Regions from separate parts of the Mesobacillus sp. MER 48 genome, predicted to be linked through region 2. Evidence: a T-box and tRNA genes for the amino acid it is inferred to sense, from the RefSeq annotation. Region 2 holds a T-box; the other holds one or more tRNA genes.

Region 1 (5,492 bases), on a different contig from region 2:
ATTATGTTTGCAATATAATTTTAAAAGAATTTTTCACAACTCAATTATGGAATTCTGTTTTCCAGGTTTCTTCTTATTGAATGTTTTTATTAATATTTTTTTGTTCTTGCTCATATAATGCTTTGGACAAACTAAATAACAGAGGTGATCCTATTTGCTGCAATCAGTCGCACTTAATCTTTCACTACTGATGGCAATCTTTTTATTCAGTGTGGCCTACATTGAAGCTATAAAAATTGCTAACACTGAAGGAAGGGTTCATGGTGGAACCTTCATATTCTCCACAATTTGCGCATTACTATTCTCAAGGTTCACATACCTATTCATTTAAAAAAATCCCCTCTCAGGGGATTTTTATGATTGACGCAATCGCTGCGTCCACGAAGCTGCCTTTATCAAACCATCGCTTTCGAAGCGTTCCTTCATATTCGAATCCACTTTTCTTCAACACCGCCCAGGATTGTTCATTTTGAGGATGGTACAATGCCTCTATTCGATTTAAACCCATTTCCCCAAATCCAAACCTCAATATCTCTTTCGTAATCTCCGGCATCATTCCTTTACCCCAGTAATCGGGATGAAGTTCGTAGCCTATTTCTGCTTTGAGGTGTTTAGCGTCAATTGCATGGAAACCACAAGTACCAACCAGGGTGCCTGTTTCTTTCAGCTCAGCACCCCAGCGGATTTGCCTTTTCTCTATATAGCCCTGGTTGAATTTCTCAATCAGCTCCAGAGCTTGCTGTCCTTGTGTAAAACTCTCAAGATTATAATATTTAGTCACAGGATCCTGCGAAAAATAACTGAAGATTTGTGGGGCATCTTCTATTTTGAGCTGTCTTAAATAAAACCTTTCCGTCTCCAACAAAGGAAATTGTTCAAACACACTCTCCAGCTCCATTTATCTTTCCCCTGACTGTTTTTCTATTACTGCCCGATGAAGTAATTTTAAGTCCTTCCATAGATAAGCTATTTCGGGATATTTTTTGCCTGCTATTTCGACTTCTTCTTCTTCTGCTTTTACTGGTTGGAGACTTTCATAAAACTTCCGGCTTTCATTTTCCTCAAGTACCCACACAAGCATGGCATCATATTTTTGCCCTAATAATTCCTCTAAACCAGCTTGAAGAAGCTTCAAACCGATTCGTTCTCTTTGGTACTTTTTCAGAAGGTAAATGGCATACAACTCCCCATCTGCCTCGGATTCGCCTGTCCTCTCTTTACCAAAAGATGCAAAGCCTACTATTTCTCCATCTGTAGTAACAGCAACATATACCGGGGAAGTTTCGGCGGTTTGTGTGATGCTCTTTTCCCATAAAGGCTGGCGATCCTCTGCCTTCAATGAATCAAGATACTCCTGGCTTACTATACCTTGATACGTTTCTTGCCAGCTTTTCACGTGAACCTTGGCAATGCCCTGAGCATCCCCAATCGCAGCTTTTCTGATTTCCATACCCTTATACACCCCTAACCTGAGATTGATTTTATCTCTGTCTGGTTCTTGATTTTCATTTTTCTTTCATCAACTAAAAATAAAGTTATACCAGCAATAACAATTAATCCTCCGATTACCTGGGTCAACATGACTTTTTCGCCAAGAAGGTAGAAGGCCAATAGAGTTGCACCTACTGGTTCAAACAAGATGGCCATTGAAATGACCGAAGCGCTGATCCATTTAACCGACCAGTTGAACAGGGTGTGGCCAAGCAAGGTCGGAATCAGTGCGAGGAGAATAAAATAAACCCAGTCACTAGCAGGGTACGGATAGAAGGATTCACCTACAGCTATTACATAGAAAAATAAAGTTATTGAACTGATGCTATAGACAATGAAGGTATAGGTGATCAGGGACATCCTCTTCCTCACTGTTTGGCCAAATAATAGATAAACAGTGACCAATGCGCAGGCTACAATAGCCAAAAAGTCTCCAAATAACGCACTGCCACTAACCTTAAAATCGCCCCAGCTAATGATGACACTCCCGCCGATGGCAATAATTCCACTTAGTATAGCTTTTAAAGATACACGCTCTTTAAAGAAAAAATACGCTCCTATAAATGCAAAAAGCGGCTGAAGTGTGACCAGGACGGTTGAACTCGCTACCGAAGTATAGTTTAGGGATTCGAACCAGAGGATAAAGTGAAAGGCTAGGAATATGCCGGCAATCCCGCTAAACATCCAATCCCGCATCGTAATAAGACGAAGCTCCGAAACATACTTTATAAGAAATACCGGTAGCATCAGCAAAACAGAAAAGAACAATCTGTAAAATGCAATGACACCGGAGGGCGCTGATGAAACTTTAACCAGAATGGCAGAGGTCGATACAGCCACTACACCGACTGCAACTGCCAGATATGGATTTAGTTTTGGTGATTCCATTTCCATTCTCCTTTAATATGAATTATATGTATTTTACAATGAAATCGAATTTTTAGCTTACCTTAAATGAAATTTAATCGCTATACCGTGTTTAATTCAGTATTTTTAGGGAAAGTAAATACATCTTATAAGGGGCAGGAGATCAGTATGCTTTCATCAATTGATATGGAAATTTTGCTTAAGCTTGGGATATCTGCTTTTCTGGGGCTTATAATCGGTCTCGAAAGGGAGATTAAAAGAAAACCGGTCGGTCTTAAAACGAGCTTAGTCATATCAATCGTCAGCTGTCTGTTGACGGTTGTATCAAGTGAATCAGCCTATATGTTTCCCGGGGATGAAGACGTCAATATCACGATGGATCCACTACGCCTGGCTGCCCAGATTGTCTCTGGTATTGGTTTCCTCGGTGCAGGGGTTATTTTACGAAGAGGGAATGATACCATTTCCGGTTTGACGACGGCAGCGATGATATGGGGTGCTGCAGGAATCGGAATCACAGTGGGTGCCGGATTTTACTGGGAAGCCATTGCTGGTGTAGCACTGCTGATTGTCAGTGTTGAATTCATCCCATTCCTTATGACCTTCATTGGTCCAAGGCAATTAAGGGAAAAAGAGATCCGGCTGCAGTTCAATGTTACTACGAGACAAAGCATTGCAGACATTATTACCAGGATCAAAGCGGAAAAAATCTCATTGAAAAATGTCCGCATTAAGGATCTTGCTGAAGGGAACCAGCTGGTTCAATTGATCGTAACCGTGGACTTCCGCAGAAAGACAACGGATGTATATGAGGCGGTGTCAGAAATTGATGGCATTAACAGGGTTGAGATTGAAGGATTATGAGAAAAGCCGCGGATGAGCGGCTTTTTTGCTTATTTCCGAAATTTTTGTCTTGCATGTCCATAAAGAAGGAGATATAATCTTTCTTGTACCTTATCTAAACAGATACGGGGGATTAGCTCAGCTGGGAGAGCGCAACGCTGGCAGCGTTGAGGTCAGGGGTTCGAGCCCCCTATTCTCCACTTACCAAAAAAGCTGCAAAACCAATTGGTTTTGCAGCTTTTTTAGTTATTAATTACCTTTTTGATAATAAACTAATGTTTCATATGGCCTTAACTTACCGTGTTCTACTTCTTTATAATTCTGTACAATCAATTCTGCTTGAGCAATTTCAGTTAAGAATACTTCTTCTTCAATAACAATTTCGTCTCTACTAAAGTTACACAACACAACAACCTTTTCATTCTCACTTCTTCGCTCATATGCAAAAAGCTTTGGATGATCCTCAAATAATAGATTGAAGTCACCGGTTGTGATGACATCTAATTTCTTTCTAAGAGCAATTAAATGTTTATAATGATAAAAAATAGACTCTTTATCTGCTAAAGCGGCTTCTACATTAATTTCTTTATAGCGTGGATTTACTTTGATCCATGGAGTTCCTTTCGTGAAGCCGCTATGAGTTTGTTCGTTCCACTGCATAGGAGTCCTGGCGTTGTCCCTGCCTTTTACATAAATTGATTTCATGATATCTTCTGTTGGAACTCCAAGAGATCGTTTTTCTCTGAACATGTTTAATGTCTCGACGTCTTGATAGTGTTCGATGGATTCAAACTTCACATTTGTCATCCCGATCTCTTCACCCTGATAAATATAAGGTGTCCCCTGCATCATGTGAAGGCAAGTCGCAAGCATTTTGGCAGATACCACTCGGTACTCTTGGTCATCACCAAACCGGGAAACAATCCTTGGCTGGTCATGGTTATTCCAATATAAGCTATTCCAACCTGTGCCATGCATTTCAATCTGCCATTTTGTCAGATTTTCCTTTAAATCAACCAGGTTCAAAGGTTTGAGATCCCATTTTTCAGTAGGACCACTATCTAATCCCATGTGTTCAAAAGTGAAAATCATGTTAATTTCCTTATTGTCAGGATATGTGTAAATGACCGCGTCTGCAGTACTCGCTCCCGGCATCTCCCCAACAGTCAAAATATCGTAGTTAGATAGAACTTTTTCATTCATCTCTCTCAAGTATTCATGAATCTTTGGTCCGTTTACGAAGTATGGACCTCCATCCCCATATATAGCACCTTCTTTAACCTCCCCATCCGGAAGACCAGGGACCTTAGAAATAAAGTTAATGACGTCCATACGAAAACCGTCTATGCCTTTATCGAGCCAAAACTTCATCATGGTGTAAATTTCATTCCTTAGAGCTGGATTTTCCCAGTTCAAATCAGGCTGTTTTTTTGAAAAAAGATGCAGATAATATTCATTTGTATTTTCGTCAAAATCCCAGGCCGGCCCGCTGAAAATCGATCCCCAATTGTTCGGCTCTTTTCCGTTTTTTCCTGGCTTCCAAACATAATAGTCTCGATACGGATTTTCCTGAGCTTTCTTCGATTCTACAAACCAGAAGTGTTCGTCAGAAGTATGATTCACTACTAAATCCATGATGATTTTCAGTCCTCGCTGATGAGCGGCATCAAGAAGATGATCCAAATCCTCCATCGTTCCAAATTCCTTCATTATTTGGTAGTAATCCCTTATGTCATAACCGTTATCGTCATTTGGAGAGTCATAGATAGGACTTAGCCAGATCACATCCACGCCAAGCTCCTTTAAGTAATCCAACTTTTGGATAATCCCCTGCAAATCCCCAATACCATCACCATTGGAATCATAAAAACTTCGAGGATAGATTTGATATACAATACTTTTTTTCCACCATTGTTGGTCATTCTTTACCTTTTCCACTACAGTATCTCGATTTTCCATTTCTCCGGCTCCCTTACTTCAGATAAATTCTCAACCCTAACGTCTCCCGAGTAGCCATAAACCTTCATTCCTTTTGCTTGGCTTTTCCATTGCTTATCTCCACTTATATTTACATTAACTTTTAGATAACCCTCATTCATTTCAGTTTGGAAATTTGTGATGGAATAATGACCATCTTTATAGCCAAGGGAACTTCCATCATCTTCATACAAACTGAACTTCCCTTTATCACCAGCATAAACTTCAATCTCAAGGATTTGATTTTCAGTTGTATTTTGAACCTCTGACCCCATAGGAAGAATGGTTCCTTCTTTTATAAAGATTGGGAGCTT
Region 2 (5,492 bases):
CTCGACAAGTGACCCTGCCTGATTGACGTGCGTGCCCAGTACATCCTTCAACGCCTGATGCAGCAGGTGTGTTGCAGTATGGTTCTTGATGATTTTTGCACGGTTATCCTGATCGACTTTTGCAGTGACTTCAAGTCCTTTCGAAACAGTTCCTTCCACCACCACTGCATTGTGGAGGTTTTGACCATTCGGAGCTTTCTTGACGTCTTTCACTGACAGCTTGACGCCATTTGCTTCGACTGTACCTTTATCAGCTATCTGTCCGCCGCTTTCAGCGTAGAAAGGTGTGACATCAAGGATGAAATGGATTTCGTCGCCAGCATTCGCTTCCTCAACAAGCTCGCCTTCCTTAATCAATGCAACGATTTTGCTGTTCGTTTCAAAGTTATCATATCCGACGAACTCGCTGCTTTCTTTAATATCCCCCAGAACGCCTCCCTGAACCTGCATGGAACCAACATCCTGGCGTGCCGCACGAGCTCTTTCACGCTGGAGTTCCATTTCTCTTTCAAAGCCTTCGTGGTCGACCTTCAAACCTTCTTCTTCTGCATACTCTTCGGTCAGTTCAACTGGAAATCCATATGTGTCGTATAGTCTGAAGACATCCTCACCCTGGATTTTGCCGCTGCCTTTTTCCTTTTCCTTCTTAATCAATTCAGAGAGAATAGCGAGGCCTTCGTGCAGCGTTTCATGGAAGCGGTCTTCTTCATTTTTGATGACCTTCTGGATAAAGTCGGTCTTTTCTTTTACTTCCGGGTAGAAATCATGCATGATTTCGCCCACTACCGGCACCAATTCAAACATGAATGGCCGGTTGATGTTCAGCTTTTTTGCATAACGTACAGCACGGCGCAATAAACGGCGAAGTACATACCCGCGGCCTTCGTTGGAAGGAAGTGCACCGTCACCGACAGCGAAAGCTACAGTACGGATGTGGTCAGCAATAACTTTGAATGCTTCATCCTTCTCTTTGGACTGTCCGTATTTTTCACCGGAGATTTCCTCAGTTGCATTGATGATTGGCATGAACAAGTCTGTTTCAAAGTTTGTTGGAACATCCTGGACTACAGAAGCCATACGCTCCAGTCCCATACCAGTATCAATATTTTTCTTCGGAAGCGGCGTGTATGTGCCATCCGGATTATGGTTGAATTCAGAGAACACAAGGTTCCATACTTCGAGGTAACGGTCATTTTCACCGCCAGGATAAAGCTCCGGATCTTCAGGGTCGTTGCCGTATTCAGGACCTCTGTCATAGAAGATTTCTGTGTTCGGACCGCTTGGGCCTTCACCGATGTCCCAGAAGTTACCCTCCAGACGGATGATCCGCTCTTCAGGAATGCCGATTTTATCTTTCCAGATGTTAAACGCCTCATCATCCTCAGGGTGAATCGTCACGGATAATTTTTCAGGATCAAATCCGATCCACTTCTCACTCGTTAGAAATTCCCATGCAAATTCAATTGCTTCTACCTTGAAGTAGTCACCGATCGAAAAGTTGCCGAGCATTTCAAAGAAGGTATGGTGGCGTGCTGTTTTGCCGACATTTTCGATGTCATTCGTACGAATCGATTTTTGCGCATTGGTGATACGCGGGTTTGCCGGAATAACACGGCCGTCAAAATACTTCTTCAATGTCGCTACACCGCTGTTGATCCAAAGCAAGGACGGATCATCGTGCGGAACAAGCGAAGCACTTGGCTCTATGGCATGGCCTTTTTCCTTAAAAAATTCAAGATACATTCTTCTGATTTCAGAACCTGTCAGTTTCTTCATGAAACAAACCTCCTAAATCCTTGTGAAATTTTAGCTTTCAGGGATTTTAGGCAACAAAAAAAGCCCTCATCCCTGGACAGGGACGAGAGCTTGCTCGCGGTACCACCCTGATTATGGACGCAAAAACGCACGCCCATCTCTCAATGACGCTTTAACGCAGCTGCTACGGCAGGTTTTGCCTGCACTCCGGAATAGCCTTCTGTTATCCTTCACCGGGGATTCTTTCAGCCTGGGCAATCCCTCTCTGGACGATGGTCTATAACATACTCGTTCCTTCTACATTTTTCGAATTATTAATCTATAGCCGAATTATATATAGCTGGATTGCGTTTGTCAAACGACTTGGCATAAATTTATGTCGGACGTGCTTTTTTTCTCTCAAGAATGATGTGGTCTTTTGCGTGGATCAGTGCCGCCCTCAAAACAACCAGTACGGGAACGGCCAAAATCAGCCCAAGGATGCCGCCTACTTCTTCTCCTGCCAGAAGCGCGAACATGATCATCAAAGGATGCATATGCAGGCTTTTTCCGACAATCAGCGGGGATAGGATGTTACCTTCCAGAAATTGCAGTGAAAAGACGATCACAAGTGACAGCAGTACCATTTTCATAGACATTGTTGCGGCGATGATGACAGCCGGTATTGCCCCAATGATCGGACCGAAATACGGGATCACATTCGTAATTCCGACAATGGCTCCAAGAAGGAGCGAATACTTAATACCCGCAAGCCAGAAAAACAACGAGGAGAGCACACCGATGATCAGACAGATGAGAAGCTGGCCGCGTATATAGCTGCCGAGCGACTTGTCGACTTCATGAAGAAATCTTGCGCCCGGCTGCCTCCATTGCCTGGGGGTTAAGTACCAGGCTGCCTTTTTCATTGCATCGAAGTCCTTAAGCATGTAAAAGGCAATGAACGGAATCACCGCAATCGTCAAAATGGAATTAATGATTCCCATCAAAACAGACATCGTTCCTGCAAGCACTCCATCAAGCCATTGCTCCATACTGTTGATTCCATCCTCGATCCTCTCATGTATCCCTGCTGGCCATGTCGAGGTCTGGTCAACCACATTGTTAACCATCTGTTTATATTGTTCGGCGAAATATGGGGCGTTCTCCGTCAAATCACGCAGCTGGCGGATTAAAGCAGGAATACCCTTATAAAAAGCAAAACCTGCGCCGCCAAAAAATAAAATATAAATGATCAAAATCGATACTCCCCGGTGCAAGCCCCTTTGGTGAAGGGATTCAACAATCGGGTGAAGCAGATATGTAATGAAAGCAGCTATCGAAAAAGGAATCAGCAATGATATTAATATTTGAAGCACAGGTACCCATAGAGATTGAAGCTTGATAAAAACAAAAAGTACAATAAACAAAAGGAGAAGAAATCCAAGCCGGTAGTACCATTTCATTTGGATATTCACCATGTTCGCCCTCCCTCCTGTTTATTCTTGAAAGAAAGGAAGCGGATTATACCTTTTATTGGTACCGAGGCGGGATTTTTTTAAATAAAAAGGACCGATAATTTACTTTTTATAGCGAGTTTTTGCTTTTTATAGCGAGTTTTTAGTTTTTATAGCGACTTTTTACTTTTTATAGCGACTTTCGCCATAATATAGCGAACTGGAAATTCCGGAGGTTTTTTTCCATTTCCCCAACTAGAAAATCCCCTGCATAAAAAACTACAGGGGATTGGTTCCTTTTTTAAAGAAATGCTTTTGTCATTTTTCTGCCTAGCTTCTTCATTTTCCTGCCAGACACCATATTGTTGTTGGAAGCATAGTTATAGGCTGCCATACCTGCGCCAAATGCGATCACGGAGGTTAACATTTTGTTCATGTGTTTCACCTCTTCGGTTTATTTTACATGCCGTATTGACGTTGATCTTCGTCGAATAAGTCATCAAGGGAGCTGAGGGTTCCATCCTCTTCGACTTGATGGGTATGGATCAGACCTTTATTCAAAGACAGTTCTATGAAGCAATTCCAGCAATAATATTGGTTGATGCCAATTTTGCCAATATCCTTGCTTCTGCAATTGGGACAACTTAACATAAGGACACCTCATCTCGGTTTAACTGTCACGATGATGGCATCCTTTCCGATTGCAGGCGGACCGGTTGTCTTGACGACACGCTTTCCATTCATGATATCCGAAAAAAAGCCATCCGTTAGTTCGTACCCTACAATCGTGCCCAATTCTTCCATGAAATATACGTCTTCCAACAAACCTAGCTGTTCTCCATCCCTTGATAACAGGATCTTGCCAGCAAGTCCCTCATTATGCTCGAACGTATATTCAGGCTCTGCCTCCAAATGCTCCAACGCTGCTTTGTCTTTTACCATTACACCATCCCAGCCAAAGGATTCAACCTGACCTATCTTGACCTGAAACGTTTTCTTGATGAATGCACCCTTTTTTACAAGTAAGCCTACAACGCTTCCATTGCTTGAAATGCTCACATCACAAACTTCGCCCAGTTTTTGACCACTCGCCAATTCATATACAGGCAATCCCTTTAAAAGTGAAAATGTCCGCAAAAGTGTGTCCCGCCTTTCCGAACACTCTTAGTTTCCTCCGTCTCGGGCAAATCATGATGTGTAAGGTTTTCCAAAGCGTTTCACTGTCTGTAAAAATAAAAAAGAATCCACATAGCTGCGGATTCTTATGCATTATTCTCTTCCATAAAATCATAAGGAGACACGTTCTCCATTCCGATCATCGGGTCCGCGCTCTTCATCATTTCCAGATAGTCAACCTGCTTACTGTCCTCTTGTGTAGCCGGTAAAGTTACCTTCTCTGTCTGCTTACCGCTCAAATCAGGAAGCATCTCGACTAGCTTTTCAACAAGCGTTGTATTCCGCTCTGTATCTTCTCCGCGTTCGATGCCCATTTTCAAGGCATCTTCTTCGCCAACGAGAATCAGGAATTGCTTGCTTCTTGTGATGGCCGTATAGATTAAATTCCTTCGCAGCATCCTGTAATAACTTTTCACAACCGGAAGTACGACAATCGGAAATTCACTCCCCTGTGATTTATGCACCGAACAGCAGTAAGCATGGGTAATTTGTGAAAGATCTGGACGATTATAAGTTACTTCGATCCCGTCAAAGGAAACAATCAACTGATCTTGTTTTTCTGTGTTTTCCTTTGCGTAAAAAATCGCGACGACCTCACCCATATCCCCGTTGAACACATTTGCTTCCGGCTGGTTGACCAGCTGGAGGACCTTATCGCCGATCCGGTATTTCACATCGCCGAAGGCCAGCTCTTTCCTTGTGCCGTCTGCATTCGGATTGAATAAATTCTGCAAAAGCTCGTTTAGCCGGTCAATCCCTGCAGGTCCCCGGTACATAGGAGCCAGAACCTGGATATTTCTTGGCGAATAGCCTTTTTTCTTGGCATTTGCGACAACTTTTTCGACTACTTGGGGAATCTGGTTTGTCGAACATCTTATAAAAGAGCGGTCAGCCTGTTGGGCAGAAATGTCCTCAGGCAGATACCCTTTTTTGATTTGGTGGGCAAGTTCAATGATTGATGAACCTTCTGCCTGCCTGTAAATATCGGTCAGCCTCACTGTAGGAATCCTGCCGGAATCAAGCAGGTCCTTCAATACCTGCCCTGGACCAACGGAAGGAAGCTGGTCTTCATCGCCCACAATGATAACCTGAATATTATCAGGCAGTGATTTGAACAATTGATGGGCC

The links. A T-box is a leader RNA that pairs with one kind of tRNA and senses whether it is charged. The one in region 2 lies ahead of alaS (alanine--tRNA ligase), so its partner is inferred to be a tRNA-Ala.
Region 1: it encodes a tRNA-Ala, which carries the amino acid that the T-box ahead of alaS (alanine--tRNA ligase) is inferred to sense. The anticodon was not compared.

The regions. Positions count from the first base shown of each region.
Region 1 covers NZ_JAMAUR010000017.1:11,737-17,228, reverse strand. The annotation lists gene M3593_RS23330 (GNAT family N-acetyltransferase) at 344-898, opposite strand; gene M3593_RS23325 (GNAT family N-acetyltransferase) at 899-1,450, opposite strand; gene M3593_RS23320 (DMT family transporter) at 1,465-2,379, opposite strand; gene M3593_RS23315 (MgtC/SapB family protein) at 2,527-3,222, shown strand; tRNA gene M3593_RS23310 (tRNA-Ala) at 3,329-3,401, shown strand; gene M3593_RS23305 (glycoside hydrolase family 13 protein) at 3,451-5,160, opposite strand; gene M3593_RS23300 (glycoside hydrolase family 31 protein) at 5,139-5,492, opposite strand, start outside.
Region 2 covers NZ_JAMAUR010000001.1:978,085-983,576, forward strand. The annotation lists gene alaS (alanine--tRNA ligase) at 1-1,776, opposite strand, end outside; T-box leader at 1,852-2,064, opposite strand; gene M3593_RS05065 (AI-2E family transporter) at 2,130-3,209, opposite strand; gene M3593_RS05070 (YrzQ family protein) at 3,490-3,624, opposite strand; gene M3593_RS05075 (hypothetical protein) at 3,648-3,839, opposite strand; gene M3593_RS05080 (PRC-barrel domain-containing protein) at 3,849-4,325, opposite strand; gene recD2 (SF1B family DNA helicase RecD2) at 4,451-5,492, opposite strand, start outside.